DNA from 3 places in the Streptomyces sp. NPDC087906 genome. Region 2 is predicted to be linked to each of the others. Evidence: predicted binding sites of a transcription regulator. Region 2 holds the regulator's gene; each other region holds the start of a gene.

Region 1 (10,075 bases), on a different contig from region 2:
TCGCGTTCGCGGAGCAGGGCCTTCAGTTTCTTGAGGCCGAAGGGGAGTTGGTCGGTGATCTCGTACGCCGTCGCGTACGGGGTCGGGCGCAGGTGGTCCGAGGTGATGTACGCGATCGTCTCGTCGATCAGGCCGCCGGACAGGTCTTCGGCCACCTCGGCCACCAGGTGGGCGCGGATGACGGCGCCGTCCGGTTCGTACAGGTAGCGGCCGAGCGGGCGGACCGGGGGGTTCGGGAGGCCGCGGGTGGTGAGGGTCGCGCCGGTGGGGAGGAGCGTGGCGCGGCGGGTGCCGGGGGTGATGTCGGACGGGGTGTCCGGCGCGTACCAGAGCACCGCCTCCTTCACGTCGCCGCCCGCCGAGATCCACTCCGCCTCGAAGTCGTCGGGGACGAGTTCGTGCGGGATGCCGGGGGCGATCTTGACGGCGCCCGTGCCGACGCGGCGTACCGCCTCGATCGCCCAGGACAGCGGCGGCGCGTACGCCTCGGGGTCGAAGATCCTGCCCCGGCCGCCGCGCCGCGCCGGGTCGATGAAGACGGCCTCGGCGTCCGACAGGTCGTGGGTCAGGACGTCGGCGTTGAGCACGGTCGCCGGGGGTGCGGCCGGCGCCAGCGTACGGAGGTTGGCCGCCGCGATCTCGCACGTCGGGCCGTCCAGATCGACGGCCGTCACCGCGAATCCCGCGCGGGCCAGGGCGATCGCGTCGCCGCCGATCCCGCAGCACAGGTCGGTGATCCGGCGCGCGCCGGTACGGCGGAGACGTGCCGCCCGGTGGGCGGCGACCGCGGTGCGGGTGGCCTGCTCGACGCCGTTGGGCGTGAAGAACATCCGGTACGCGTCGTCGGCGCCGAACTTCGCCACCGCCCGCTGCCGCAGCCGCGCCTGCGCCAGCGCCGCCGAGACCAGCTCGGCCGGGTGGTCGCGGCGCAGCCGGGTCGCGAGGGCGAGTTCCGTCGCCGGGTCGTGGTCGCGCAGTTCGGCGAGGAGCGCCTGGCCCTCGGCCGACAGCAGCGCTGCGAGGCCGGCGGGTGCGGAGGGCGACGGGTGCGGGGCGGGCGTGCGGTCGGTCACCCGGCCATTGTGGGCCAGCCGGGGGACGGCGCGCTGCGGGCGGAGGTGTCTGCCGGGCGGCGGCGCCGTCCGCTGACAGGATGCGGGGCCATGCGACTAGTAAGACAAAAGGACGATGCGGTGACCAAAGGGACGGTAAGGGCGCAGTCGAAGGCGGAGGTCGCAGCCCGGCGTACCCGTACCGCACTCGCCGTCCTGCTGGTCGCCGCGCTCGGCTCCGGCTGCGCGGCGGCATCGGACGGTCCCACGACCCGGCCGATGCCCCTGCCGCTCGGCGTCCCCCCGGTCACCTTCCCGCCCGCCGCTCCCGCCGCCAAGCCGGCCCCGCGTCCCGTACCGGCCAAGCCCGCCGCCGGGCCGCAGGCCGCGCCGGTACGCGGCGGCCTCGGCGCGGCGGTCGTCGCGCAGGCCGACCTCCTCCGGCGCGCCCAGGTCGCCCGCGTCGCCATGGCCAAGAAGTGGGGGCTGCGCAAGGTCCCGCTGCTCGCGCCCGCGCCGCCCGCGGTCAAGCCGAAGATCACCACCCGCAAGGGCTTCGAGGTCAGGGGCGGCGACGCCGGACTGCCGCCGGTGTTCACGACCGTCCCCGTCAAGGACAAGGTCGTCTTCCTGACCATGGACGACGGCGCCGAGAAGGACCCCCAACTGCTGCGGATGATGTCCGAGCTGCGGATCCCGTACAGCGCCTTCCTCAGCGACTACCTGATCAAGGACGACTACGGCTACTTCAAGAAGGCGCAGGACCTCGGCGTCTCGCTGGACAACCACACCCTGCACCACCTCTATCTGCCCAAGCTCACCCCCGCCCAGCAGCGGCACGAGATCTGCGACCAGCAGGACAAGCTCGCCCAGCACTACGGGAAGCGGCCGACGCTCTTCCGGCCGCCGTTCGGCAACTACAACGCCGACACGCTGCGGATCGCCAAGGCGTGCGGAGTGACCGCCGTACCGCTGTGGGAGACCGAGGCGTTCCCCGACCACATGGACTGGCGCGACGCGGACCAGCACCTGGCTCCCGGCGACATCATCCTCACCCACTTCAGGGGCCGTTCGGACTGGAAGGCGTCGATGCCGGACCTGATCAGGTCGCTGATGAAGCGGATCACCGACAGCGGCTTCGCCGTGGCCAAGCTGGAGGACTACGTCTGAGCCCCGGCCCCGCTTCGGCGCCCGCGCTCAGCCCCCCGGGCAGTCCCCGCTGCCGCTGTAGCACGGCACGTAATGACGCTGCGGGGGCCGTGGCGGCGGGTGCGCGTGCTGGTAGTCGCGCGCCGTTCCCGCCAGCACCGCGCCGCCGACCGCCAGCGCCACCAGGACCTGTACGCAGACGGTGATCGGGCGCCCGCTCCGCGCGAACCACCAGACCGACACCGCGATCAGCAGCACCGGGATGCCGTACGAGAGCAGCGGCGACCAGTCCATCTTCGGCACGGCGGGCGGCGGCAGGTCCTGCGGGCCGACGTCCAGTTGGCCGAAGAGCAGCAGCAGGGTGCCGACCGCCAGCAGCAGGGCGTCGCCGAGCAGGGCGAGAAAGGCCAGGAACACGTCGGAGTCGGGAAGGGTCCGGGCCGGCAGCGGTGGGTCGATCGGACTTGTCACGCTCGTACTCTCGTACGGAACCGGCCCCTCCGGCCAGCGGTTTCGTGATTCACACCGATCCGCCACGCGCCCCCCGCTGGCACTCCGCTTGACCGAGTGCTAACCGCGGTCATAGTCTCAGGTCTGGCACTCCCCACTGGAGAGTGCCAAAGCGCGACAAGCAGGTCCGGCTCCCGCGACGACGGATCCCGGCTGTCGCCACCCCAGACAGTTAACCCCGTGAGATCTCCGAAGGGGGAGGTCGGATCGTGACGACCGCCAGCACCAAGGTTGCCATCAAGCCGCTCGAGGACCGCATTGTGGTCCAGCCGCTCGACGCCGAGCAGACCACGGCCTCTGGCCTGGTCATCCCGGACACTGCGAAGGAGAAGCCCCAGGAGGGCGTCGTCCTGGCAGTCGGTCCGGGCCGTTTCGAGAACGGCGAGCGGCTTCCGCTCGACGTTTCCGTCGGCGACGTCGTTCTTTACAGCAAGTACGGCGGCACCGAGGTGAAGTACAGCGGCGAGGAGTACCTCGTCCTCTCGGCTCGCGACGTTCTCGCGATCATCGAGAAGTAATTCACCAGTTCGTTTGCTTTTGATCTGCGCCCTCGGCCCCCCTGCGATTGCCGGGCGGACGGGGGCGCAGTTCATTTGAGAGGACACAGAAGCTCTAATGGCGAAGATCCTGAAGTTCGACGAGGACGCCCGTCGCGCCCTCGAGCGCGGCGTCAACAAGCTTGCCGACACGGTCAAGGTGACGATCGGCCCCAAGGGCCGCAACGTCGTCATCGACAAGAAGTTCGGCGCCCCGACCATCACCAACGACGGTGTCACGATCGCCCGCGAGGTCGAGCTCGACGACCCGTACGAGAACCTGGGCGCGCAGCTCGTGAAGGAGGTGGCGACCAAGACCAACGACATCGCGGGTGACGGCACCACCACCGCCACCGTGCTGGCCCAGGCGCTGGTCCGCGAGGGCCTGCGCAACGTCGCGGCCGGCGCTTCCCCGGCGGCCCTGAAGAAGGGCATCGACGCCGCTGTCGCCGCCGTCTCGCAGGAGCTGCTGGCGACCGCCCGTCCGATCGACGACAAGTCCGACATCGCCGCCGTGGCCGCGCTCTCCGCGCAGGACCAGCAGGTCGGCGACCTCATCGCCGAGGCGATGGACAAGGTCGGCAAGGACGGTGTCATCACCGTCGAGGAGTCCAACACCTTCGGCCTTGAGCTGGACTTCACCGAGGGCATGGCCTTCGACAAGGGCTACCTGTCGCCGTACATGGTGACCGACCAGGAGCGTATGGAGGCCGTCCTCGACGACCCGTACATCCTGATCAACCAGGGCAAGATCTCCTCCATCCAGGACATGCTGCCGCTGCTGGAGAAGGTCATCCAGGCGGGTGGCTCCAAGCCGCTGCTGATCATCGCCGAGGATGTCGAGGGCGAGGCGCTCTCCACCCTCGTCGTCAACAAGATCCGCGGCACCTTCAACGCCGTCGCGGTGAAGGCCCCCGGCTTCGGTGACCGCCGCAAGGCCATGCTCGGCGACATCGCCACCCTCACCGGTGCGACCGTCATCGCCGAGGAGGTCGGCCTCAAGCTCGACCAGGCCGGTCTCGACGTGCTGGGCTCCGCCCGCCGCGTCACGATCACCAAGGACGACACGACGATCGTCGACGGCGGTGGCGACAGCACCGAGGTCGCGGGCCGCGTCAACCAGATCAAGGCCGAGATCGAGTCCACGGACTCCGACTGGGACCGCGAGAAGCTCCAGGAGCGCCTCGCGAAGCTGGCCGGCGGCGTGTGCGTGATCTCCGTCGGTGCCGCCACCGAGGTGGAGCTGAAGGAGAAGAAGCACCGTCTGGAGGACGCCATCTCCGCGACCCGCGCCGCGGTCGAGGAGGGCATCGTCTCCGGTGGTGGCTCCGCCCTGGTGCACGCCGCCAAGGTGCTCGAAGGCAACCTCGGCAAGGAGGGTGACGAGGCCACCGGTGTCGCCGTCGTCCGCCGCGCCGTCGTCGAGCCGCTGCGCTGGATCGCGGAGAACGCGGGCCTTGAGGGCTACGTCATCACCGCGAAGGTCTCCGAGCTCGACAAGGGCCACGGCTTCAACGCCGCGACCGGCGAGTACGTCGACCTGGTGAAGGCCGGCGTCATCGACCCGGTCAAGGTCACCCGCTCCGCGCTGGAGAACGCCGCTTCCATCGCCGCCCTGCTGCTCACGACCGAGACCCTGGTCGTCGAGAAGCCGGCGGAGGAGGAGCCCGAGGCGGCCGGCGGCCACGGGCACAGCCACTGACGCGTCGCACCGTACGTACAGCGAAGCCCGGTGTCCCCTCGCGGGGGCACCGGGCTTCGCTGCGTACGTCCTTCAGGGCTCGGGGTCACGCGGAGAGGTGCAGCGCCGCCGGGTGTACGGGATCGGCGAAGGGCAGCCCCTTCGTGTAGCGCTCGATCTCGTCGAGCGCCTGGTCCGCCATGCGGTGGATCTCGTTGCCCAGCGAGCCCGCCACATGCGGGGTGAGCAGCACGTTCGGCAGGTCGTACAACGGCGAATCCGCAGGCGGGAGTTCCGGCTCCGTCACGTCCAGTACGGCGTGCAGCCGGCCCGAGACCAGCTCGGGCAGCAGCGCCTGCTCGTCCACGAGCGAGCCGCGCGAGGTGTTGATCAGCGTCGCCCCGTCCGCCATGGCCGCGAGCTGCGCCGCTCCGATCATGTGGTGCGTCGCCGCGAGCTGCGGGGCGTGTACGGAGACGATGCGGCTGCGCGCGCACAGCTCGTCGAGCGGTACGGCCACCGCGCCGAGCGCGGCGGCTTCCTCGGCGGCCACGTACGGGTCGTACAGCAGGACGTCGAGATCGAACGGCCGCAGCAGCTCGGCCACCCGGCGGCCGATGCGGGAGGCGCCGACGACGCCGACCGTACGGCGGTAGTTGCCCGCGCCGTCCAGCTCCGCGCGCCAGTCGTGCCCGGTGCGCAGCTCCCGGTAGCGGCGGGCCGAGCCGAGGACGTTCTTGCCGGCGAAGAGGATCGCGGCGAGTGTGTACTCGGCGACCGGTACGGCGTTGGCCGCCGCGGCGGAGGTGACCATGATGCCGCGCTCCCAGCACGCCTCGGTGATGTGGTGCTTGACGGTGCCCGCCGCGTGCACGACGGCGCGCAGCCGGGGCGCCGCCGCCAGCACCTCGGCGGTGAGGGGCGGGGCGCCCCAGCTCGTGAGGAGCAGTTCGGCGTCGGCGAGCGCGGCGGCGACCGCCGGGGCGGGGTCGGTGAGCTGATGGGCGATCAGGGCGGGGTCGGTGCGGACGAGACCGGTGAGCCGGGTGCGGTGGCCGGCGGTCAGCAGCCGGTCCGCGATGCCCGGACTCATGGCGAGCAGCGCGGCCGGCCGGCTGTCACGGTGACTGTCAGTGGTGTGGTGCATGGTGGGACGTGTGCTCCTCGTAGTCACTTGGGGCCGGTCATTTGACGCTGCCTGCGGTGAGGCCGGCCTTCCAGTGCCGTTGCAGCGCGATGAAGGCGACGATCAGCGGGACGACGGCGAGGAGGGACCCGGTGACCACCATCGGATAGAAGTCCGGGGTCGCGTTGGCGTTGCTGTGCCAGTTGTAGAGCCCGAGGCTCAGCGGATACAGGTTCTTGTCGGAGAGCATCACGAGGGGGAGGAAGAAGTTGTTCCAGATCGCGGTGAACTGGAAGAGGAAGACGGTCACGAACCCCGGCATCACCATGCGCAGGCCGATCGACCAGAAGGTGCGGAATTCGCCCGCGCCGTCGATCCTGGCCGCCTCCAGGGACTCGTTCGGGATATAGCCGGCGCTGAAGATCCGGGACAGGTACACGCCGAACGGATTGACGAGCACGGGTATCAGCACGGACCAGTACGTGTTGATGGTGTGCGTCTTCACGGCGAGCAGGTACAGCGGGAGCGACAGCGCGGTCGACGGCAGCAGCACCCCCAGCAGGACGACGGCGAACAGCTTCTCCTTGCCCCGGAAGCGGTACTTGTCGAAGGCGTACCCGGCGGCGATGCTCACCAGCGAGCAGCCGAGGGCGCCGATGCCCGCGTAGAGCAGCGAGTTGCCGTACCAGCGGAAGTAGATCCCGTCCTGGTAGGACGACAGCTCGGAGAGGTTGCTGCCGAGGTTGAAGCCTTCGAACGAGAAGACGTCACCGCCGAGCAGGTTTCCGGCGTCCTTGGTCGAGGCCGTGATCAGCCAGACGAGCGGGAAGAGCGTGTACGCGGCGGCCAGCACCAGGACGCCGTTGACCGCGGACTTGGACAGCCAGCGGCTGGTGCCGGGGCGGCGGGCGGCCCTGACGGGGGAGCGGCGGCCGGTGTCGCCGCCGCGCCGCGAGGTGAGCTGGGTGGCCGGGTCGGCCACGAGAGGAGTCGTCATGACGCCGACGCCTCCTTCCGGTTGGAGAGTCGGGTGACGACGAAGGACAGCACGGCCGCCACGAGCGCGATGAAGACGGAAGCGGCGGCGGCCAGTCCGTAGTCGTTGCGCTGGAAGGCCGCGCTGTAGGCGTACATGTTGGGGGTCCAGGCGCTGGTGACGGCGGCGCCCGAGCCGCTGAGGATCAGCGGTTCGGTGAAGAGCTGCATCGAGCCGATGATCGTGAAGAGCAGCACGAGCAGCAGGGAGGAGCGGATGAGCGGGATCTTGATGCTGAAGGCGAGCCGCCACTGGCCCGCGCCGTCCACGGTCGCCGCCTCCAGCAGGGAGCGGTCGACGGCCTGGAGGGAGGCGTAGAAGATCACGACGTTGTAGCCGAGCCATTCCCACAGGGCGATGTTGACGATGGACGGCAGCGCGCCGTCCGACGAGAAGAAGTCGAAGCCGATACCGCCGGAGTGCATGGCGTTGACGACGGGGCTGAGCCCCGGTGTGTAGAGGTAGATCCAGATCAGCGCCGCGATCAGGCCGGGGATGGCGTGCGGCAGGAACAGCGCGAGCTGGAAGAAGCGGCGGGCCCTGGCCAGGGCCGTGTCCAGCAGCAGCGACAGGACGAGCGCGCCGCCGACCATCAGCGGGATGTAGAACACGCAGTACTTGGCCAGCACCCAGAACCCGTCGCGGAACGCGGAGTCGCCGAGGGCCGCGGCGTAGTTGCCGAGGCCGTGGAAGACGGTCGTGGGTCCGTCGAAGCCGAGCCCGGTCGACTTCTCGGTGAACAGGCTCAGCCAGAGCGCGTAGCCGATGGGGACGACCATCGCGACGGTGAACAGGACGAAGAAGGGAGTGAGCAGGACACCGGCGGCAAGGCCGGTGCGGGCCCGGTTGGTCTTCAGCCGTTTCGTGGTTCCGCCCGTGCTCGGCGGGGTGTTCGTCTCGGTGCTCATGAGGGGTCCTCGACCTTCAGGCCGCGCTTCTTCAGATCGGCGACAGTGGCTTTCTGAGCCGTCCTGACCGCCTCGGGCAGGGTGGACGTGCCGCCGACGACCTTGGTCAGCGCGTCACCGAGGGCGTCGTTGGTCGCGCCGGTGCTCGGGCCCCAGATCCAGTCCGGGTCGATCGTCGCGCCGGCCTTCTCGTACAGGGCGTAGAGGTCCTGGCCGCCGTAGAAGCTGGTGTCGAACGCCTTCTGGGCGACCGGCACCATGGCAGGGGCCGCGGGCAGGGCGCTCGACGTGCTCGCGCCGATCCTGGCCTGGACGGCTTCCTTGGACGTCGTCATCCACAGCGCGAACTGGACGGCGGCGGCCGTCTTCTTGCTGTTCTTGCTGACCGCGAAGGACGAGCCCTGGATCATGCCGCTGGACGGCTTGGCCGCGTCCCAGCTCGGCATCTGCACGGCCGCCCACTTGCCCTTCTCCTCGGGCACGATCCCGGCGAGGGTGCCTGCGCTCCAGGAGGCGCCGAGATAACCGAGTGTGGTGCCCGCCTTGAGTGAGCTGGTCCACTCGGGGCTGTACGAGGAGGCGGTGCTGATCAGTTGGTCGTCGATCATGCCCTGCCAGTACTTCGCGGTCTTGAGCGTCGCCGGGTCGGTCGTGTTGATCTGCCAGGCGTCGTGGTCGGTCTTGAACCACTCGGCGCCCGCCTGCCAGGCCATCGACTGGAAGAAGGTCGGATCGTCGGGGAAGAACGTGGCGATGCGGGTGTCCGGCGCGATCTTCTTGACCTGCCGCGCCGCCGTGCGGAACTCCGCCCAGGTGCGCGGCAGCGCGATGTGGTGCTGGTCGAAGAAGTCCTTGCGGTAGTAGAAGATCTGCGGCGAGGCGTCGGACGGGATCGCCCAGTTCTTGCCGCCCAGCGTGGTCAGCTCGATGGTCTGCGGCAGGAACTTCCGCTTCTCGGCCGGGGTGAGATAGCCGCTGAGGTCTTGGAGCGAACCCTGGCTGACGAACTGCCCGAGCTGCGGATACTCGATGGAGAGCAGATCGGGCGCGATGCCCGCCTTCACCGCGTTGGCGATCTTGGGATAGCCGCCGAGACCGCCCGACGGTATCTCCTCGAACTTCACCTTCACCGTGTCGTGGGAGGCGTTGAACGCGTCCACGACCTCCTGCGACCCCTTGGTCCAGGCCCAGAAGGTGACGGTGACCGGGTGCTCGGCGGTGCCCTGGGCCGGTGATTCGGCGCCGCCACCGCACGCCGTCAGTGCCACGAGTGCGGCCAGCGCGGTGGCGGCGCCGGCCAGGGCATGGATGGGACGGGACCAACTGCGACTCACGGCGCGGCTCCTGATGCGTGCGGGGACAGGCGTGCCGCGATACTTCGAGGAGCCGTGAGCGAAGTCAAGAGCGAAAGATTGATTGATCGAAAAATGAGCGAATTGGCTTCGCTCAGCCCTGTTTCGATCTTGCCGCAGCCGACCGTGCCGGGGCGCCGCACGATTCCCGTACCCGCAGCCGCGGCAGCAGCTCCAGATGGCGCCGGGTCACCTCACCGCCCGGCCCCGGGGCGCCGCCGGCCCCGCCGGTGAGCCGCTCGATCAGCAGCTCGGCCGCCGCCGCGCCCACCTCGCGCTTGGGCGGCGCCACGGCGGTCAGCGGGGTGTCGGCGAGGGCGGCCACCTCGTCGTCGTACGTGATCAGGGCGAGGTCGCCCGGCACCCGTACGCCCAGTTCGGCCAGGCGCCGCACGATCCAGGTGGCGTCCTCGTCGTTGTGCGTCAGCGCGGCCGTCGCCGCACCGGACCTGACGGCGTCGCGCAGCGCGAGCGCGGCGCGCTCGAACAGCTCCGGGTCGCGCTCGGGCGAGTTCGAGTCGATCACCGGTCCCGGCGCCGTGAGCCCCAGGGCGTCCAGCGCCCGCCCGTACCCCGCCCGTACGGCCAGGGCGGTCGGGCTGTCCCAGCGCGCCACCAGCAGCGGCGCGCCGTGGCCGAGCCCGACCAGGTGCCGGACGGCGATCAGCACACCGTGCGCGTGGTCGGACCTGACCTGGTCCATGTCGTCCAGCGGGCCGCCGGGC
Region 2 (10,075 bases):
CGCGGAGCTGCTTGATCTCTTCGTACATGCCGTCCGCCGTCTTGTACCCGGCGGCGAGGAATCCGAGACCTCCCGCGTCGGAGACGGCCGCGGCCAACCGCGGGCACGACGCACCGCCCGCCATGGGGGCCTGCACGATCGGATACCGGCAGAGATCGGTCAGCGCGGAGGACATGGAGGCATGGTGCCATGCCGCCCGTGGGCCTTGGTTGCGGTGTCGCCGTCCGGCGGGGTTCACGTGTCTGGGTTGCGGTTGTCGCCGGGGGCGGTGTCGCCGTCCGGCGGGGTGACCGGTCTGGGTTGCGGTTGTCGCCGGGGGCCGTTCCGGGATGGTGTCCTGCGCTGCACGATTTACGGCGCGTACTCGTCCCACACGCGGTGCACCCGGACATGCGCCGCAAATCACGCTTTACGCTCCGGACACCACCCCTGCACGACCCCCTTCAGCCCCACCGCCCGGATCGGGTGTTCCCGACCACCGGCGGCAAGGGGCCAGGCGTGCGCGACAGGGACGCGGCCCCCGGCCCGCACGCACCCCGCAAGCCGCGCCCACGCGGGGCTGGGGCTGGGACCCACCGGGGGGAGGGGGCCGGGGTCGCAGGAGGGGGGTGTCCGGACGTAAAGCGTGGGAGCGCTAGCGATCGAGCAGTCCGGACACCCCCCTCCGGAGGCCCCGGACACCGGAACCAGCCGGACGGGCCGCAACCCAGACCCCGCGGCCTCAACGGCCGTTAAACGCGTCCTTCAGGCGTGAGAAGAGCCCCTGTTGCCCCGGTTGAAACTGGCCTGTCGGCCGCTCCTCACCCCGGAGGACCGCTAGCTCCCTGAGCAACCTCTCCTGCTCGGGGTCCAGTTTCGACGGCGTCATGACCTCGACATGGACGATCAGGTCGCCGCGCCCGCCGCCGCGCAGGTGCGTGATGCCCCTGCCGTGCAGCGGGATCGACTGGCCCGACTGGGTGCCGGGGCGTACGTCGATCTCCTCGACCCCGTCCAGCGTCTCCAGCGGGCACTTCGTGCCCAGAGACGCCGCCGTCATCGGGATGGTGACCGTGCAGTGCAGATCGTCGCCGCGCCGCTGGAACACCGCGTGCGGCAGCTCGTGGATCTCCACGTACAGATCGCCCGCGGGGCCGCCGCCGGGGCCGACCTCGCCTTCGCCTGCGAGCTGGATGCGGGTGCCGTTGTCGACGCCGGCCGGGATCTTGACCGTGAGCGTACGGCGGGAGCGGATCCGCCCGTCGCCCGCGCACTCGGGGCACGGGGTCGGGACGACCGTGCCGAAGCCCTGGCACTGCGGGCACGGCCGCGACGTCATGACCTGGCCCAGGAACGACCGCGTCACCTGCGAGACCTCACCGCGGCCGCGGCACATGTCGCAGGTCTGCGCCGAGGTGCCGGGCGCCGCGCCCTCGCCGTTGCACGTGGTGCAGACGACGGCCGTGTCGACCTGGATGTCCTTCGTGGTGCCGAAGGCCGACTCGTTGAGGTCGATCTCCAGCCGGATCATCGCGTCCTGGCCGCGGCGCGTGCGCGACCGCGGGCCGCGCTGCGACGCCGTACCGAAGAACGCGTCCATGATGTCGGAGAAGTTGCCGAAGCCGCCCGCGCCGAAGCCGCCGGCGCCACCGCCGCCGCCCGCCGACAGCGGGTCGCCGCCGAGGTCGTAGACCTGCTTCTTCTGCGGGTCCGACAACACCTCGTACGCGGCGTTGATCTCCTTGAAGCGCTCTTGCGTCTTGGGATCGGGATTCACATCCGGATGCAGCTCGCGCGCGAGCCGCCGGAATGCCTTCTTGATCTCGTCCTGCGATGCGTCGCGGCGCACGCCGAGAACGGCGTAATAGTCCGTGGCCACTTACGACTCCGCCAGGATCTGTCCGACGTAACGTGCCACTGCGCGTACCGCTCCCATCGTTCCGGGGTAGTCCATGCGGGTCGGTCCGACCACGCCGAGTTTGGCGACTGCCTCGTCGCCCGAACCGTAGCCGACCGCGACGACGGACGTGGAGCTGAGGCCCTCATGGGCGTTCTCGTGCCCGATCCGTACGGTCATGCCCGGGTGTTCCGCCTCACCCAGCAGCTTGAGGAGCACCACCTGCTCTTCGAGCGCCTCCAGCACCGGCCGGATGGTCAGCGGAAAATCGTGTCCGAAGCGGGTGAGATTGGCGGTGCCGCCGATCATCAGCCGCTCCTCGGTCTCCTCGACCAGGGTTTCGAGGAGGGTCGCGAGCACCGTGGAGACGGTCCCGCGGTCCTCCAGCTCGAAGGAGTCCGGCAGGTCCTGCACGAGCTGCGGCACGTCGGCGAACCTGCGCCCCACGATCCGGCTGTTGAGCCGGGCCCGCAGATCGGCCAGCGAGGTCTCGCCGAACGGCGCCGGGCAGTCGATCATGCGCTGCTCGACCCGTCCGGTGTCCGTGATCAGCACGAGCATCAGCCGGGCGGCGGCGAGCGACAGCAGCTCCACATGACGCACCGTCGAGCGGGTCAGTGAGGGGTACTGGACGACGGCGACCTGCCGGGTGAGCTGCGCGAGCAGCCGGACCGTACGGCCCACGACGTCGTCGAGGTCGACGGCGCTGTCCAGGAAGTTCTGGATGGCGCGGCGCTCCGGCGACGACAGGGGTTTGACGCCCGCCAGCTTGTCCACGAAGAGCCGGTAGCCCTTGTCGGTGGGGATGCGGCCCGCGCTGGTGTGCGGCTGGGCGATGAAGCCCTCGTCCTCCAGCACCGCCATGTCGTTGCGGACCGTGGCCGGGGAGACCCCGAGCTGATGCCGCTCGGTGAGGGCCTTGGAGCCGACCGGCTCTTCCGTGCCCACATAGTCCTGGACGATGGCGCGCAGCACTTCAAGTCTGCGTTCACTGAGCATCGCGCACACCTCCAGCTCTCGTCCGTCGTACCCCGTCGGTCCTCGCTTGGCACTCGTTGCGGGGGAGTGCCAACATTCCCCGAGCCAGTGTACGGCCGTTCGGTACGGCCGTAGCAAGGCAGCCGCACACGCTGCCCGTGCCGCCCGTTCTGTCCCGGATCTTGCCCGGGTCATGTCCCGCGTGATGTCCCGGGCGGGGTTACCTCACCGCCGGGACCGGGATTAAGGTCGTCGGCATGATGCTCAAGCAGCTCTACGGCTGACACGACGGAAGTCCGAGGACCCGCCGCCCCGGGGACAAGCCTCCCCACGCGCCCGGTCCTGTATGCGGGTGTGGCGTCTCTTCGCCGACCCGGTCTCCGTCGTGTTTGTTTCCCGCGGCCTTCCTGACCGCCCGTAGAGCTGAAGTGAGTGATCTGCCATGTCACGCTTGCCCCGTCGCCATGTCGCGATGATCGGCGTCCCCGCCGTCAGCCACATCCTGCCCAGCCTGGAGATCTTCCGGGAGCTGGTGGCCCGCGGCCACCGGGTGTCGTACGCCAACGACCCGTCGGCCGAGGAGCTGGTCACCGGCGCGGGCGCGGAACTCGTCCCGTACGACTCGCTGCTGCCGGCCGACAACAAGTGGCCGGACGATCCGATCGCGGCGATGACGATCTTCCTGGACAACGGCATCCGGGCGCTGTCCGCGCTGCGCGCCGCGTACGACAGCGACCCCGCCGACCTGTACCTGTACGACATCGGCGGGTATCCCGCGCGTGTCATCGCCGAGGCGCAGGGCCGGCCGTTCATGCAGCTCTCGCCGACGTATGTGGCCTGGCGCGGCTACGAGCGCGAGGTGGCGGCGCAGTTGTGGGAGCTGCCGGGCGCCGACGCGTACCGGGCGAAGTTCCGTACCTGGCTGGCGGGGTCGGGGGCGACGACCACCGACCCCGACGTGTTCGGCGGCCGGCCGGCGAACACGCTGGCGCTGATCCCCCGGGCCATGCAGCCGTTCGCCGACGACGTCGACGAGGAGACGGTGACGTTCGTCGGGTCCTGCTTCGGGCCGCGCACCGGGCAGGAGGAGTGGGTGCGGCCCGTCGGCGCCGAGAAGGTCCTGCTGGTCTCGCTGGGGTCGGCGTACACGGGGCAGCCGGAGTTCTACCGCGCGTGCCTGGCCGCGTACGGGGATCTGCCGGGCTGGCACGTGGTGCTCCAGATCGGCCGGCGGACCGATCCGGGTGAGCTGGGTCCGGTGCCCGGCAATGTCGAGGTGCGGCCTTGGGTGCCGCAGCTCGCGATCCTGGAGCAGGCGGACGCGTTCGTGACGCACGCGGGGATGGGCGGCAGCAGCGAGGGGCTGTTCACGGGTACGCCGATGATCGCCGTACCGCAGGCGGTCGACCAGTTCACCAACGCCGACCGGCTGGTGGAGCTGGGGGTCGCGGTACGGATCGACACGGCGGACGCCACGCCGGAGCGGCTGCGCGCCGCCCTGACCGGGTTCGCGACGGCGCCGGCCACGCTCGGGCGCGCGGCGGAGCTGCGGGCACGGGCGCGGGCGGAGGGCGGTACGACGCGGGCGGCCGACCTCATCGAGAAGTTGCTCGACTGACCGCTATCGTCGGCGGATGCGCAGCTACAGTCCCGATCTGACGCCGCCGTGGAAGAAGCCCACGCCCGCGCCCGAGGTCCCCGCCGAACCGGATCTGGTGGTCGAGGAGGTGTCGACGGGCTTCTGCGGCGCGGTGATCCGCTGCGAGAAGACGGCCGAGGGGCCGACGGTGACCCTGGAGGACCGCTTCGGCAAGCACCGGGTCTTCCCACTGGTACCGCGCGGCTTCCTGCTGGAGGGCCGGGTGGTGACGCTCGTCCGCCCGTCGGCGGCGACCCCGCACCACCCGGCCCGCACCGCCTCGGGCTCGCTCGCGGTGCCGGGGGCGCGGGCGCGGGTGGCGCGGGCGGGCCGCATCTATGTGGAGGGCCGGCACGACGCCGAACTGGTCGAGAAGGTGTGGGGCGACGACCTGCGCATCGAGGGCGTGGTCGTGGAGTACCTCGGCGGCATCGACGACCTCCCGTCGATCGTCGCCGACTTCGCCCCGGCCGAGGACGCGCGGCTGGGCGTCCTGGTCGACCACCTGGTGCCGGGCTCGAAGGAGTCGCGGATCGCGGCGGAGGTGACGGGCGCGAACGTCCTGATCGTCGGCCACCCGTACATCGACGTGTGGGAGGCGGTGAAGCCGTCGTCGGTCGGCATCCCGGCATGGCCGACGGTCCCGCGCGGCCAGGACTGGAAGACGGGCGTGTGCCGGGCCCTGGGCTGGCCGGAGAACACGGGCGCGGCGTGGCAGCGGATCCTGTCGCACGTCAGGTCGTACCGGGACCTGGAACCGGCGCTGCTGGGGCGGGTGGAGGAGCTGATCGACTTCGTCACGGTCGGCGGTGCCGTTTGACCGGGGGCAGGGTCTGGAACTCAGAGGTGTCAAGCGTGACGTCCAGCAGGTCCAACGGGACGGACAGGCCGAACTTCACGGTGTTCTCCACCTGGTAGTCGGCCGCCTCGCCCTCGCCTGTCGGCTCCGTGAGCAGTATGCAGTGGGCTGCCATGGGGTCGATGACGAGGTAGGCGGGGACCTTGCCCGCCGCGTAGATGGACCGCTTCTCGCCGTAGTCCCGGTCGACGCTGGTCTTGGAGACGACTTCGACGACCAGGGTGAGCACGTCGGAGGGCAACAGCCGCCCGGACTCGGGACCGCCGCCGCGTTCGAGCACGACGAGGTCGGGCTGGGGCTCGCTCTGCTCGCCGGGGATCGCGATGTCCTGGGTCTGAAGACGCTCGAAGCGGCTGTACGGAATCTGGTCCTGGACGGACTGCACGATTCGGTTGTGGACCAGATCCGGCCCGGCCATCATCACGATTTCCCCCCGCAGGAGCTCCGCCACGTATCCCTCGGGGACCTCGAGGGCCTCGAAGAATTCGACGACGTCGTCAGTGATGGGTCGGTCATCCACAGCGGTCATCTCCGTGGCCCTCCGCTTTCGCCATCGCCGGGTACGACGGCAGCCTAGGGACAGCGTAGGCAGGTCCCGCCCCCTCCTGCACTGATTCACCCGTCCGGGTGATCAGTTGTGTGATCAGTCGACCAGGTCCCTGACCACTGCGTCGGCCAGCAGTCTGCCGCGCAGGGTCAGGACCGCGCGGCCCTCGGCGTGCGGGGCCGGGGCCAGGAGGCCGTCGTCCACCGCGCGGGACGCCGCCGCCAGGCCCGTGGGGGCCAGCAGGGAGAGCGGGACGCCTTCGGCGAGGCGCAGCTCCAGGAGGACGCGTTCGACGCGGCGGTCCTCGTCGGTCAGCAGCTCGCGGCCCGCGCCCGGGGAGCGGCCCTCAGCCAGCGCCGCCGCGTACGCGCCCGGGTGCTTCACGTTCCACCAGCGGACGCCGCCCATGTGGCTGTGCGCGCCGGGGCCGGCGCCCCACCAGTCGGCGCCGCGCCAGTACAGCTCGTTGTGCAGGCAGCGGGCGGCCTCCGAGGTCGCCCAGTTGGACACCTCGTACCAGCCGAAGCCGGCCGCCGCCAGCACCTCGTCGGCGATCAGGTAGCGGTCGGCGTGCTCGTCGTCGTCCGTCATGGGGACCTCGCCGCGCCGGATGCGCCGGGCGAGCTGGGTGCCCTCCTCCACGATCAGGGCGTACGCGGAGATGTGGTCGGGCCCGGCGCCGACGGCCGCCGCGAGTGAGGCGCGCCAGTCGTCGTCGGTCTCGCCGGGGGTGCCGTAGATCAGGTCCAGGTTGACGTGGTCGAAGCCCGCCGCGTGCGCTTCCGCCACGCAGGCCTCGGGGCGGCCGGGGGTGTGGTTGCGGTCGAGGACCTTCAGCACGTGCTGCTTGGCGCTCTGCATGCCGAACGAGATCCGGTTGAAGCCGCCCTCGCGCAGCGCCGCGAGATACGCCGGGTCGACGGACTCCGGATTCGCCTCGGTGGTGATCTCGGCGTCGTCGGCGAGCCCGAACTCGTCGCGGATCGTGCCCAGCATCCGCACCAGGTCACCGGCGGCCAGCAGGGTCGGCGTCCCGCCGCCGACGAAGACGGTACGCACCGGCCTGGGGTCGTCCCCCAGCACCTTCCTGGCCAGCCGTACCTCGTCGGCGAGGGTGTCGGCGTAGTTGTCACGCGAGGCGAGCACCCCGCCCGAGCCGCGCAGCTCGGTCGCGGTGTAGGTGTTGAAGTCGCAGTAGCCGCAGCGGGTCGCGCAGTACGGAACGTGCAGATAGAACCCCAGAGGCCGCTCGCCCGCCCCCACGAGGGCATGCGCGGGCAACGCGCCGGTCTCGGGCATGGGCTCACCGTCGGGCAGTGCGGAAGGCATGCCCCCATTGTCCCGTACGGCGGAGGTGACCCGTACGGGCCGAGGACGCGCCGCACGGGACGGCCCGCCGCGCCCGCGCGCGGGGCCGGGTGGCGTCGGCTGGGTCATTCCGCCTGGAAGACCAGGAGTGCCAGGTCGTCGCCCGGTGGGGTGCCGTCGAAGTCGTGTACCGCGCTTCGTATCCGGTCGGCGACCTGCTGGGCCGGTAGGCCCACGCAGGACGCCAGGACCCTTGCGAGGCCGTCGCAGTCGTCCAGGAGGTGCTGGCCCGAGCGGCGTTCGGTGACGCCGTCCGTGACGCAGAGGAGGGTGTCGCCGGGCTGGAGGTCGAAGGTGTGGCTCTCGTACGCGACGTTCTCGACCACCCCCAGCAGCAACTGCGGTTCGGCGGCCGGGCGGACCGAGCCGTCGGGGCGCAGCAGCAGCGGCAGTGGGTGGCCCGCGCTGGCCAGCGTGCAGCGGACGCCGCCGACCGGGCCCGGCAGGGGCATCAGCTCGCCGTAGAGCAGCGACAGGAAGCGGGGCTGGCTGCCGTCGGGCAGCGTCTGCGTCCCGTCCGCCGGGCCTGCCGCCGAGGCGACCATCAGGGACGCGGCCTCCGCGGCCTCCGTCGCGTCGTCCAGCAGCAGCCGGTTGAGCCGGTCGAGCACCTCGCCGACGCGGTAGCCCTCGCGGGCCAGCAGCCGCAGCCAGGGGCGGGCCAGGCCGGTGACGACGGCGGCCTCGGGGCCGCTGCCCTGGACGTCGCCGAGCATGAAGCACCAGCGGCCGCCGGGCGGGCAGGGGAAGACGTCGTAGAAGTCCCCGCCCGCGAGGCCGTCGTCGCTCGGCTCGTACACCAGGGAGCTGGCGACGCCGGGGATCCTCGCCACCTGGCTGGGCAGCAGTCCGCGCTGGAGCACCCGGCTGATGGTGGCCTGCCGGGTGTAGCGGCGGGCCGCGCCGATCGCGAGCGCGACGCGGCGGGCGAAGTCCTCGACCAGCGAGCTGACTTCGTCGGGCACCCGGGCCCGGCCGTCGAGCCTGCCGAGCATCAGCGTGCCGATGGCGCGGCCGTTGGCGACGAGCCGGTAGACGAAGGCCGTCCCGTGGGCGGTGTCCCCGGGGTTCGAAGGGTGCGAGGCGTTCTCGTCGCCGGTACCGCCCGGGTCGCCCGCCGGCGACACCGCTCCCCCGACCCGGACCGACACACCCGGCCGCGCCGCCTCTGGCGGCCGTGGCATCTCCTGCTCCAGCACCGCCCGGAGCTGGTCGATCCGGGACTCGTCCAAGTGCCAGACGCGGGCGAGCCGGGGCGGCGCGCCCGCGGCGCCGCCTTCGGCGTCCAGCCAGACGGCGCACCAGTCCGCGAGGCGCGGCACCAGGAGCTGGCAGGCGAGCGCCGCCACGAGGTCTTCGTCGAGCTGTCCCGCCAGCAGGTCGGACGCTTCGGCGAGGAACGCCAGGGCGCCCCTGCTGACCCAGTCGGGATCGTCGCGCACGGTGCGCCGCGACGCGGGCGCGAGGATCTCCGCCGCGCGCAGCTCGCGCCGCAGCGCCGGCCCCGTCGCCTCCGACTGCGCGGCGCCCGACACCGCTCCCCCGCCCGGCACGGCCGGTTCCCTGCCGTCGAGCGGCAGCCGGGCCCAGACGGTCTTGAGGCCCGAGCGGTACGTGATGCCCCAGCGTTCGGCGAGCGAGCCGACGACCTGCAGCCCGCGGCCGTACTCGGGCGCACCGGCGGCGGATCGTTCCTGCACACCGCCGCGCACCGCCCGCGTGGGGTGGTGGTCGGAGACCTCGACCAGCAGCCCCGCCGGGTCGCCGTCCGGCTGGGAGGGGTCGTCGGGTTCCGTGGCGTCCTCCAGCCGGCACAGCACCTCGACGGTCGTGCCGGCGTGGACGACGGCGTTGGTGACGAGTTCGTTGAGGACCACGACGGCGTCGTCGGCGAGCAGGTCCGTGCTGTGCTGCCCGGTGAGGCAGCCGCCCGCGCCCGCCGCGCTGCCCTGGCAGAACGCGCACGTGGCGAGCAGCCCGAGGCTCGTCCAGTCCGCCAGCGCCGCGCGGGCGAACCGGCGCGCGGCCGCGGGTGCGAGCGGATTGCCGGGCAGGCTGGTCCGTGCGGCCGATCGGGCGTCCTTCCGTAACGGCCCCTGGAGTGCGGGGCGTTGGGCAGTCTCTCGCGGGATCGGAATGGGCCCCACTCGGCGGCTCCTGGTCCGGTTGTGGCATTGCGCCGCTTGCGACCCCGACAGAGTGACAGACTGGGCTCGCCCATACGCACCGAGTTAGCAAAATGGGCGGGAATGCACCAAGGACAGCGCCTGAGTGGGCGTTTCGAGCCGCCCGCTGTCTGCCGCCCGGCCTTCCAGGTCCCCGAGGGCGCAACCCCCCGATGCGACCACGAACGATCACGTGAGGCATTCACCATGGGCACTCAGGCAGCCGCCACGGACCGGGCGAGCATCCTCCTGGTAGACGACATGGAAGACAATCTCGTCGCGCTGGAGGCCGTACTGGCCTCCCTGGACGAGCCGCTCGTCCGGGCCAGATCGGGCGAGGAGGCGCTGCGCGAGCTGCTGCGGCAGCAGTTCGCCGTCGTGCTGCTCGACGTGCGGATGCCGGGCATGGACGGCTTCGAGACGGCGGCCAACATCAAGCGCATCGAGCGGACGAAGGACACCCCGATCATCTTTCTGACCGGGGCCGAGCCCGACAGCGGGTACGCCTTCCGCGGTTACGCGACGGGCGCGGCCGACTTCCTGACCAAGCCGTTCGACCCGTGGGTGCTGCGCGCCAAGGTCAGCGTCTTCATCGATCTGCACCGCAAGAACCGGCAGTTGGAGCGGCTGCTGGCGAAGGAGC
Region 3 (10,075 bases), on a different contig from region 2:
CCCGCCACGACGATCCCAGCCTGCCCGTGGTCCCCATGGGCGGCTAATCCCCCCGGCCCACACAGCCCCCGGCCCGCGCCCTGACAGTGACCGGCGCGCCCGGCGTCCCCTTGTGCCTCGCCTCGCTCGGGTCACGGTGTTCGCGCCGACCAACGAGTGCTGCCGCAGTGGGCACCCAGCCGGCCGATGGGCCTGATGGTGTGCCCGGGTGAGGTTGGTACGCCGGTACGCTCGGGCCGTGTCGCCTCCGTCCCTGCATCGTGTCGCCGTTCTTGTGCTCGAAGGCGCCAAGCCGCTCGATGTCGGTATTCCCGCGCAGGTGTTCACGACCCGCGCGAGCATGCCGTACGAGGTGCGGATGTGTGGCGCCGCGCCCGGTCTTGTGGCCGGGGGCGACGGGTTGGCGTACTCCGTTTCGTACGGGCTCGAAGCGCTCGCCTGGGCCGACATCGTCTTCGTACCCGGCTACCGGCACCCGGACCGGGACGATCCGCCGCAGGCCGTGGTCGAGGCGTTGGTCGCCGCGCACGGTCGGGGTGCGCGGCTTGCCGCCATTTCTACCGGGGCCTTCGCGCTCGCTGCCACCGGGCTGCTCGACGGCAAGCGCGCCACGACGCACTGGCACTACACGCAGGCGCTCGCGGCGAAGCGGCCGCTGGTCCGGGTCGACGAGAACGTGCTGTTCGTGGACGAGGGCAGTGTGCTGACCTCGGCCGGCGCCGCCTCGGGCATCGATCTGTGTCTGCACATCCTGCGCGGCGACCTGGGCGTCGCCGCTTCCAACCACGCGGCGCGCCGCCTCGTCGCCGCCCCCTACCGCAGCGGCGGTCAGGCGCAGTACGTGCCGCGCAGTGTGCCCGAGCCGCTGGGCGAGCGCTTCGCCGCCACCCGGGAATGGGCGCTGCACCGGCTGGGCGAACCGCTCACCCTTGACGTGCTCGCCGGGCACGCGCGCGTGTCGCCGCGTACGTTCTCCCGGCGGTTCGTCGAGGACACGGGGTACACCCCGATGCAGTGGGTCATGCGTGCCCGTATCGACGTGGCCCGTGAGCTGCTGGAACGTTCGCAGCGGAGCGTCGAGCAGATCGCCGTGGACGTCGGGCTCGGCACCGGTGCGAATCTGCGGCTGCATTTTCATCGCATTCTCGACACCACGCCCAGTGAGTACCGCCGCACCTTCGCCCAAGGTGATCAGGGGGAGTAGGCCGCCGCTCGACCCGTGGCGCGATCCTTGCGGACCCTGGCAATCATGCCGCTGCCACCGCCCGGCGCCGCGCGAGACGCTGATGGTGAGAGAGAAGGGACACCACACATGACTCGCATCGCCATCAACGGATTCGGCCGCATCGGGCGCAATGTGCTGCGCGCACTGCTCGAACGCGACACCGGCCTCGACGTCGTCGCCGTCAACGACCTCACCGAACCCGCCGCCCTCGCCCGGCTGCTCGCCTTCGACACGACCGCGGGCCGGCTCGGCCGCCCCGTGAGCGTCGACGGGCAGACCCTTGTCGTCGACGGCCGGCGCATCAAGGTGCTCGCCGAGCGCGAGCCGGCGCAGTTGCCGTGGGCCGAGCTGGGCGTCGACATCGTCCTCGAATCGACCGGCCGCTTCACCTCGGCCAAGGCAGCCCGCGCGCACATCGAGGCGGGTGCCAAGCGGGTGCTGGTCAGCGCGCCCGCGGACGGCGCCGATGTCACGCTCGCTTTCGGCGTCAACACCGACGCGTACGACCCGGCCGCGCACACGGTCGTCTCGAACGCCTCCTGCACGACGAACGCGCTCGCGCCGCTGGCCGCCGTCCTCGACGACCTCGCCGGCATCGAGCACGGCTTCATGACGACGGTGCACGCCTACACGCAGGAGCAGAACCTGCAGGACGGCCCGCACCGCGACGCCCGCCGCGCCCGCGCCGCCGCAGTGAACATCGTGCCGACCACGACCGGCGCCGCGAAGGCGATCGGGCACGTGCTGCCCCAGCTCGACGGCAAGCTCTCCGGCGACTCGATCCGGGTGCCCGTACCGGTGGGCTCGATCGTCGAACTCAACACGACCGTCGCGCGCGACGTCACACGCGACGACGTGCTGGCGGCGTACCGCAAGGCGGCCGAGGGGCCGCTCGCCGGGGTGCTCGAATACTCCGACGACGCGCTCGTGTCGTCCGACATCACCGGCAACCCGGCCTCGGCGATCTTCGATTCGGCCCTCACCCGTGTCGACGGCAGGCACATCAAGGTCGTGGCCTGGTACGACAACGAGTGGGGCTTCTCGAACCGCGTGATCGACACGCTCGAACTCCTCGCGGCCGGCTGACGCGACGGTCGGCTGACGCGACGGTGGGTTGACGCAACGGCCGGCTGACGCGACAGCCGGCGCTCACTCCAGCGCGCGCAGCGCCTCCAACTGGTCCAGGAACCAGCGCTGCGGCGGCAGGGCCGTAGCCGCCGCCGCGAGGCGCTTCGTGCGCTGCGCGCGTTCGTCGTCCGGCATCGTCAGCGCCGTGTGCAGCGCGGCGGCCGTCGCCGAGATGTCGTACGGGTTCACCACCACGGCGTCCTCGCCCAGTTCCTCGTACGCGCCCGCCTCCCGCGACAGCACCAGCGCGCAGCCGTCGTCGGAGACCACCGGGATCTCCTTCGCGACCAGGTTCATCCCGTCCCTGATCGGGTTGACCAGCGCCACGTCCGCCAGCCGGTACGAGGCGAGCGAGCGGGCGAAGTCGTCCTCGACGTGCAGGACCACCGGCAGCCAGCCCTCCTGCCCGAACTCCGCGTTGATCTCCTCGGCGACCCGCTGCACCTCCGCCGTGTACGAGCGGTAGACCGCGAGGTCCTGCCGGGACGGATAGGCGAAGGCCACATGCACCACGCGCCCGCGCCACTCCGGACGGTCGGTCAGCAACTGCCGGTAGGCGAGCAGGCCGCGCACGATGTTCTTGGACAGTTCCGTGCGGTCGACCCGGACGATCGCCTTGCGCGGCGCGCCGTCGGACGCGCCGATCTGCTCCCGCAGCGACACGAGCCGGTCGTCCACGTCCGCGCGGTGCGCACGCTCCCGCAGGAAGTCCGCGTCGGCGCCCAGGCCGTGCACGCCGATCTGCGTGTTGCCGGTGCCGCCGAGCAGTTCCGTACAGCAGGCGGTGAACGCGTCGGCCCACCGGTGGGTCAGGAAGGCGGCGCGGTCAGCGCCGAGGATGCCGCGCAGCAACTGGCGCGCGATGTCGTCGGGCAGCAGCCGGAAGTAGTCCACCGGCGCCCACGGCGTGTGCGAGAAGTGGCCGATCCGCAGATCGGGCCGCAGCGCCCGCAGCATCCCCGGCACCAGCGCCAGGTGGTAGTCCTGCACCAGCACGGCGGCGCCGTCGCCCGCCTCGTCGGCCAGGGCCTCGGCGAAGGCGCGGTTGTACGCCTCGTAGCCCGCCCACTGGGCGCGGAACTCCGGGCCGAAGGCCGGTTCGAGCGGGGTCTGGTAGAGCATGTGGTGGACGAACCAGAGCGTGGAGTTCGCGACGGCGTTGTACGCGTCGGCGTACACCTCGGGCGCGATGCCCAGCATCCGCACCCGCTGGTCGCCCGTGTCGGCCTGGTCGAGCCGGCCGCCGGTGCGGCGCACCGCCTCGCGGTCGCCGTCGCCGAGCGCGGCGCAGACCCACACGGCGTCCGTGTCGGGACCTATGGCGGACAGGCCGGAGACCAGCCCGCCGCCGCCGCGCCTGGCCTCCAGCTCTCCGTCGTCACGGAGGGTGTACGAGACGGGGCCGCGATTGGACGCGACGAGTACCTGGGCGGCTTGCTCGGAGACCATGTGCCGAAATCTAGCCCGTCCAGGAAACGCTCAAACGTACGGGCGGGTCACTCGTCGCGCCTGCCCCGACCGAACCCGCGGCCCACGCCGCGCGCGGCGGCCAGCGCGACCACCCCTGCCGCGAGCAGCGCGAGCGCCACCCCGCCCAGCAGCCAGAGCTGTTCGGCGGCGCCGCCCGCCTCGGCCATGCGGCCGCTCGACACGGCGGCGGCGTGCCGGGCGTCAAGAACGTCACTCAGACCCAGAACGTCACTCAGACCCATGCCGGTCAATCTAGGTAAAAAGAATGATTATGGATGGTTACGCCGCGCGACGAGACGCGTACTCGGCGATCTCCCGCATCGGCGGCCGCTCCTCCGTGTCCACCGCGTACGTGCGCGGTACGAACCCGTCAGCGCCCCGCTCGAACTGCGTCAGCTCCGGGCGCACCAGATGCGCCCGGGACAGCCGGAGCTGCGCCGTCCGGTAGATCGCCGCCGCCATCCGACCGAGCGCCCGGTCGTCCTGGTGGCGGTGGACGCGCACCCCCACGTCGACCTGGCCCAGCGCGTCGAGCCCCACCGTGTGCAGCGCGTCCACCAGCAGCCCCAGCTCCACGCCGTACCCGACGGGGAACGCGAGCTGTTCGAGCAGCGAGCGGCGTACCGCGTACTCGCCGCCCAGCGGCTGGACGAAGCCCGCCAGCAGCGGCCAGTGCAGATTCAGCAGCGGGCGCGCCACCAGCTCCGTGACCCTGCCGCCCTGGCCGACCCCGCCGCCTTGGCCGACCCCGCCGCCCTGGCCGACCTGGCCGACCCTGCCGCCCTGGCCGCCGCCCCGCAGCCGCGCCGCCGCGTCGTCCAGCGGCCGGTCGTACATGGCCTTCACGAACTGCATGTCCTGGTCGGTCAGCAGCGGGCCCACGATGCCCGAGACGAAGTCGGCGGAGAACCGCTTCAGATCGGCGTCCACGAAGCACACGATGTCGCCGCTCGTCACCAGCAGCGAGCGCCACAGCACCTCGCCCTTGCCGGGCAGCGCGGGCAGCCGGGGCAGGATCTCGTCGCGGTGCACCACCCGCGCGCCCGCCTTCGCCGCCACCTCGCCCGTACGGTCCGCCGAACCGGAGTCGATCACCACCAGCTCGTCGACGAGAGGCACCTTTTCCATCAGCTCGCGCCGGATCACGGACACGATCTCGCCGACCGTCTCCTCCTCGTCGAGTGCCGGGAGCACGACGCTCACGGTGGTGCCACGTGTGGCCTTGGCCACCAGCAGCCGGTCGGGGCTGCGGTCCGAGGCGGACCAGGAACGGCTGGTCAGCCAGCGTTCCACCTCTTCCAGCACGATCGGCTCTCCCTGCGCGTGATCCATCTCGCGTCGCGGACGGCTCTCTCAACTGTCCGTTCCTTCGGTTACAGTCTTGAACAACGCAGATGTCCTTCGCATGCCGGGGTCATCACGCGTGACAAACGCACCGGACCCCGGGTCCGGCGCCATACCGCTCATCCAGAGGGGCAGAGGGAACGGCCCGTTGAAGCCCCGGCAACCCTCCCGCCGACCGCGAGGTCACGGTGGGGAAGGTGCCAATTCCGTCTTGCGGCGAAACGCGCCGCGAGGAAGATGAGGAGAAAGGGCCTCGCCTCATGGCTGTGCAGACCGTCCAGAACACTGTCGACCTCGGACCCGCCGTCGCACTCTCGTGCCGCGAATGCGGAGAGCGTTTCGACCTCGGCCCCATCTTCGCCTGCCAGAGCTGTTTCGGGCCGCTCGAAGTGGCGTACGACCTGCCGAGCGGCACCCCCGAAGAGCTGAAGAAGCGCATCGCGGCAGGCCCCAACAACATCTGGCGCTACGCCCCGCTGCTGCCGGTTCCGGCCGATGTGGCCGACCACCCGAACATCAACCCCGGCTTCACGAAGCTCGTCAAGGCCGACAACCTCGCGCGTGAGCTGGGCATCATCGGCGCCCTGCACGTGAAGGACGACTCCGGCAACCCGACGCACTCCTTCAAGGACCGGGTCGTCGCCATCGCCGTCGAGGCCGCCCGCGCCTTCGGCTTCACCACCCTCTCCTGCTCCTCCACCGGCAACCTCGCGGGCGCCGTCGGCGCGGCGGCGGCGCGGGCCGGTTTCCGCTCCTGCGTCTTCATCCCGCACGACCTGGAGCAGGGCAAGGTCGTCATGGCCGCCGTGTACGGCGGTGAACTCGTCGGCATCGAGGGCAACTACGACGACGTGAACCGCTTCTGCTCCGAGCTGATCGGCGACCCGCTGGGCGAGGGCTGGGGCTTCGTCAACGTCAACCTCCGTCCTTACTACGGCGAAGGCTCCAAGACGCTCGCCTACGAGATCTGCGAGCAGCTCGGCTGGGAGCTGCCCGACCAGCTCGTCATCCCGATCGCCTCCGGCTCGCAGCTCACGAAGATCGACAAGGGGCTCAAGGAGCTGATCAAGCTCGGTCTCGTCGCGGACAAGCCGTACAAGATCTTCGGCGCCCAGGCCGAGGGCTGCTCGCCGGTCTCCGCCGCCTTCAAGGCCGGCCACGACGTCGTACGGCCGCAGAAGCCGAACACCATCGCCAAGTCGCTGGCGATCGGCAACCCCGCCGACGGCCCGTACGTGCTGGACATCGCCCGGCGCACCGGCGGCGCCGTCGAGGACGTCAACGACGAGCAGATCGTCGACGCGATCAAGCTGCTGGCGCGCACCGAGGGGATCTTCGCCGAGACCGCGGGCGGGGTGACCGTGGGCGTGACGAAGAAGCTCATCGACGCGGGTCTGCTGGACCCGACGCTCACCACCGTCGTCCTGAACACGGGCGACGGACTGAAGACCCTCGACGCGGTGGCTCCCACGACCGGGCCGACCGCGACCATCAAGCCCAGCCTCGACGCGTTCCGCAGCGCCGGCCTGGCCGGCTGAACCCGCCGCCCACTACCTCAGGAAGGCACGCCACCATGAGCGTCAAGGTCCGTATCCCCACCATCCTCCGCACGTACACCGGCGGCCAGGCCGAGGTCCCGGCGGAGGGCGCCACCCTCTCCGAGGTCATCCAGTCGCTGGAGGCGAACCACCCGGGCATCGCGGCCCGCGTCCTGGACGACGAGGGCAAGCTGCGCCGGTTCGTCAACGTGTACGTGAACGACGACGACGTGCGCTTCGAGGGCGGCCTGGAGACGGTCACCCCCGAGGGCGCCGGAATCTCCATCATCCCGGCGGTCGCGGGCGGTTGCTGACCATTTGTCGGCTGCGCTGAGTGACGCCCGGTGCCCCCTCCGCGAGAGAAGCGGAGGGGGCACTTCCATGTGGTTGAGCGCGCTACTATTCGGGAAGCGCCGCCCCCGCCCCGCCTCCGCGCGTGCCGGGCGCATATGAGAACGCGACAACATGGCGCCAAAGTCCGGATGCCCTTTGCCACTGTTACGTGCGCTTTGCCTGGCCCGACTTGCCCCGGAACGCTGTGAATTCACCGCTTCGCGTGATCGGCCATGCCCAGAATTCTCGTCTAATTGACCTGTTGCAGAGGGCAGTTGGGCAGATACATTCAGCCGCGGTCGACGCGTTCCGGCGCGAAGTGCGGTCCCGCGCAGGGGCCAGTAATAGGGGAGTTAGGCATGGCTCAGGGCACCGTCAAGTGGTTCAACGCGGAGAAGGGGTACGGCTTCATCGCGGTCGACGGTGGTGCGGATGTATTCGTCCACTACAGCGCGATCCAGATGGACGGTTACCGCACCCTTGAAGAAGGTCAGCGAGTGGAGTTCGAGATCTCGCAGGGCCAGAAGGGTCCGCAGGCGGACATGGTCAAGCTCGCCGTCTGATCCCGGCGCGATCGGCCACCGACGCATCACCGGCACTCACGCCGAGAGGCCCGCACCCTGACACCGGGGTCCGGGCCTCTCGTGCGTCCGGGCGTCCCCTCTCGTGCGTCCTGGTGTCCCCTCTCGTGCGTGTGGACCAGGGGGGCGGAGCTTGCACTCTCGGGGGTCGAGTGCTAATCATTGGCGTTAGCACTCTGCACGTGAGAGTGACAACTTATGGACCTCGTCAGCGAGGCCCGAGAGCCGGTGGGGCAAGGAACCGCAGGGCTCTCAGGCCGTCCGTCGCGGGCGCGGACGCGGTCCGGAGAATCCACCCCAGTCCGGGAGGACCACTTCACATGGCCAAGATCATCGCGTTCGACGAGGAGGCACGGCGCGGTCTCGAGCGCGGGATGAACCAGCTCGCCGACGCCGTCAAGGTCACCCTTGGCCCCAAGGGCCGGAACGTCGTCCTAGAGAAGAAGTGGGGCGCCCCCACGATCACCAACGATGGTGTTTCCATCGCCAAGGAGATCGAGCTCGAAGACCCGTACGAGAAGATCGGCGCCGAGCTGGTCAAGGAAGTCGCCAAGAAGACGGACGACGTCGCCGGTGACGGTACGACCACCGCGACCGTGCTCGCCCAGGCGCTCGTCCGCGAGGGCCTGCGCAACGTGGCGGCCGGCGCCAACCCGATGGCCCTCAAGCGCGGCATCGAGAAGGCCGTCGAGGCCGTCTCGGGCGCCCTGCTGGAGCAGGCCAAGGACGTGGAGACCAAGGAGCAGATCGCTTCGACCGCCTCCATCTCCGCCGCCGACACCCAGATCGGCGCGCTCATCGCCGAGGCGATGGACAAGGTCGGCAAGGAAGGCGTCATCACCGTCGAGGAGTCGCAGACCTTCGGTCTCGAGCTTGAGCTCACCGAGGGCATGCGCTTCGACAAGGGCTACATCTCGGCGTACTTCGCCACGGACATGGAGCGCATGGAGTCGTCGCTCGACGACCCGTACCTCCTGATCGTCAACTCCAAGATCGGCAACGTGAAGGACCTCCTTCCGCTGCTGGAGAAGGTCATGCAGTCGGGCAAGCCCCTGCTGATCATCGCGGAGGACGTCGAGGGCGAGGCGCTGTCGACCCTGGTCGTCAACAAGATCCGTGGCACCTTCAAGTCCGTCGCCGTCAAGGCCCCGGGCTTCGGTGACCGCCGCAAGGCCATGCTCAACGACATCGCCATCCTCACCGGCGGCACGGTCATCTCCGAGGAGGTCGGTCTCAAGCTCGAGAACGCCGGCCTGGACCTGCTGGGCCGTGCCCGCAAGGTCGTCATCACCAAGGACGAGACCACGATCGTCGACGGTGCGGGCGAGAGCGACCAGGTCGCCGGGCGCGTCAACCAGATCCGTGCCGAGATCGAGAACAGCGACTCGGACTACGACCGCGAGAAGCTCCAGGAGCGCCTCGCGAAGCTGGCTGGCGGCGTGGCCGTCATCAAGGCCGGCGCCGCGACCGAGGTCGAGCTCAAGGAGCGCAAGCACCGCATCGAGGACGCGGTGCGCAACGCCAAGGCCGCCGTCGAGGAGGGCATCGTCGCCGGTGGTGGCGTGGCTCTGCTCCAGGCTTCCTCGGTCTTCGAGAAGCTGGAGCTGGACGGCGACGAGGCCACGGGCGCGAACATCGTGAAGCTCGCGCTGGAGGCCCCGCTCAAGCAGATCGCCGTCAACGGTGGTCTTGAGGGCGGCGTCATCGTCGAGAAGGTCCGCAACCTGCCGATCGGTCACGGCCTCAACGCCGCGACCGGCGAGTACGTGGACATGATCGCCGAGGGCATCATCGACCCCGCGAAGGTCACGCGCTCCGCGCTGCAGAACGCCGCCTCCATCGCGGCGCTGTTCCTCACCACCGAGGCTGTTATCGCCGACAAGCCGGAGAAGGCCGGCGCGGCCCCGGCCGGCGGCGGTATGCCGGGCGGTGACATGGACTTCTGATCCTCCGCGGCTCCGGCCGCCGGTCGATCGGCTGTTCTTACCGAGGGCGGCACCCCTTCTCCCAGGGGGTGCCGCCCTCGGGCGTTCCCGCTTCCGGTGGGTTCCACCGTCCTGTGGGGTTCCGCGTCCGGAGGGGTCCCGCGTCCTGTGGGTTCCGGCGTCCGGTAGGTCCCGGCGTCCTGTGCCGTTCGCCCAACCGTTCCCCAACTGTCGGCCGCAGGAGGGTGGCAGGAGGCGTACGCCGGGGCACACTGACGGCGAGAGCTCCCCCTCCCCCCGGAACGTGTGTACGCGCACGACGTGTGTACGCGCACGACGAGCAGGGACGACCGAGAACGATGGACACAGTCCTGCGGCGGGTGCCGCTGCGTCAGATCCGGCAGATCGCCTGCGTCATCCCGATCCTCGTGATCGGCTTCTTCGTCTTCCAGCACTGGCCGGTCATCGCCGACGGCGGACATCAGCTCCTGGGGGCGAACCCGTACTGGCTGCTGGTGGCCGTCACGGTCA

What was found. Region 2 encodes HrcA, which represses chaperone genes, less so after heat shock. Its sites were predicted from a motif close to TTNGCACTCNGNNNNNCNGAGTGCNAA; they were not measured.
Region 1: a site for HrcA is predicted at 2,749-2,775, ahead of groES (co-chaperone GroES). Genes of this name have one in related genera too.
Region 3: a site for HrcA is predicted at 7,788-7,814, ahead of groL (chaperonin GroEL). Genes of this name have one in related genera too.

The regions. Positions count from the first base shown of each region.
Region 1 is NZ_JBVJLC010000007.1:17,967-28,041, forward strand. It holds gene ACZ63I_RS21300 (class I SAM-dependent methyltransferase) at 1-1,073, opposite strand, end outside; gene ACZ63I_RS21305 (polysaccharide deacetylase family protein) at 1,164-2,222, shown strand; gene ACZ63I_RS21310 (DUF6234 family protein) at 2,250-2,672, opposite strand; gene groES (co-chaperone GroES) at 2,921-3,229, shown strand; gene groL (chaperonin GroEL) at 3,327-4,949, shown strand; gene ACZ63I_RS21325 (hydroxyacid dehydrogenase) at 5,035-6,075, opposite strand; gene ACZ63I_RS21330 (carbohydrate ABC transporter permease) at 6,113-7,051, opposite strand; gene ACZ63I_RS21335 (carbohydrate ABC transporter permease) at 7,048-7,998, opposite strand; gene ACZ63I_RS21340 (ABC transporter substrate-binding protein) at 7,995-9,332, opposite strand; gene ACZ63I_RS21345 (substrate-binding domain-containing protein) at 9,445-10,075, opposite strand, start outside.
Region 2 is NZ_JBVJLC010000004.1:169,727-179,801, forward strand. It holds gene ACZ63I_RS14430 (nitronate monooxygenase) at 1-175, opposite strand, end outside; gene dnaJ (molecular chaperone DnaJ) at 722-1,858, opposite strand; gene hrcA (heat-inducible transcriptional repressor HrcA) at 1,859-2,875, opposite strand; gene ACZ63I_RS14445 (macrolide family glycosyltransferase) at 3,297-4,472, shown strand; gene ACZ63I_RS14450 (DUF3097 domain-containing protein) at 4,489-5,313, shown strand; gene ACZ63I_RS14455 (Uma2 family endonuclease) at 5,291-5,881, opposite strand; gene hemW (radical SAM family heme chaperone HemW) at 5,996-7,228, opposite strand; gene ACZ63I_RS14465 (SpoIIE family protein phosphatase) at 7,333-9,414, opposite strand; gene ACZ63I_RS14470 (response regulator) at 9,640-10,075, shown strand, end outside.
Region 3 is NZ_JBVJLC010000001.1:669,985-680,059, forward strand. It holds gene ACZ63I_RS02980 (GlxA family transcriptional regulator) at 239-1,204, shown strand; gene gap (type I glyceraldehyde-3-phosphate dehydrogenase) at 1,313-2,311, shown strand; gene ACZ63I_RS02990 (alpha,alpha-trehalose-phosphate synthase (UDP-forming)) at 2,375-3,802, opposite strand; gene ACZ63I_RS02995 (hypothetical protein) at 3,850-4,065, opposite strand; gene ACZ63I_RS03000 (glucosyl-3-phosphoglycerate synthase) at 4,103-5,128, opposite strand; SAM riboswitch class I at 5,284-5,411, shown strand; gene thrC (threonine synthase) at 5,428-6,705, shown strand; gene ACZ63I_RS03010 (MoaD/ThiS family protein) at 6,741-7,019, shown strand; gene ACZ63I_RS03015 (cold-shock protein) at 7,398-7,601, shown strand; gene groL (chaperonin GroEL) at 7,940-9,565, shown strand; gene ACZ63I_RS03025 (lysylphosphatidylglycerol synthase transmembrane domain-containing protein) at 9,904-10,075, shown strand, end outside.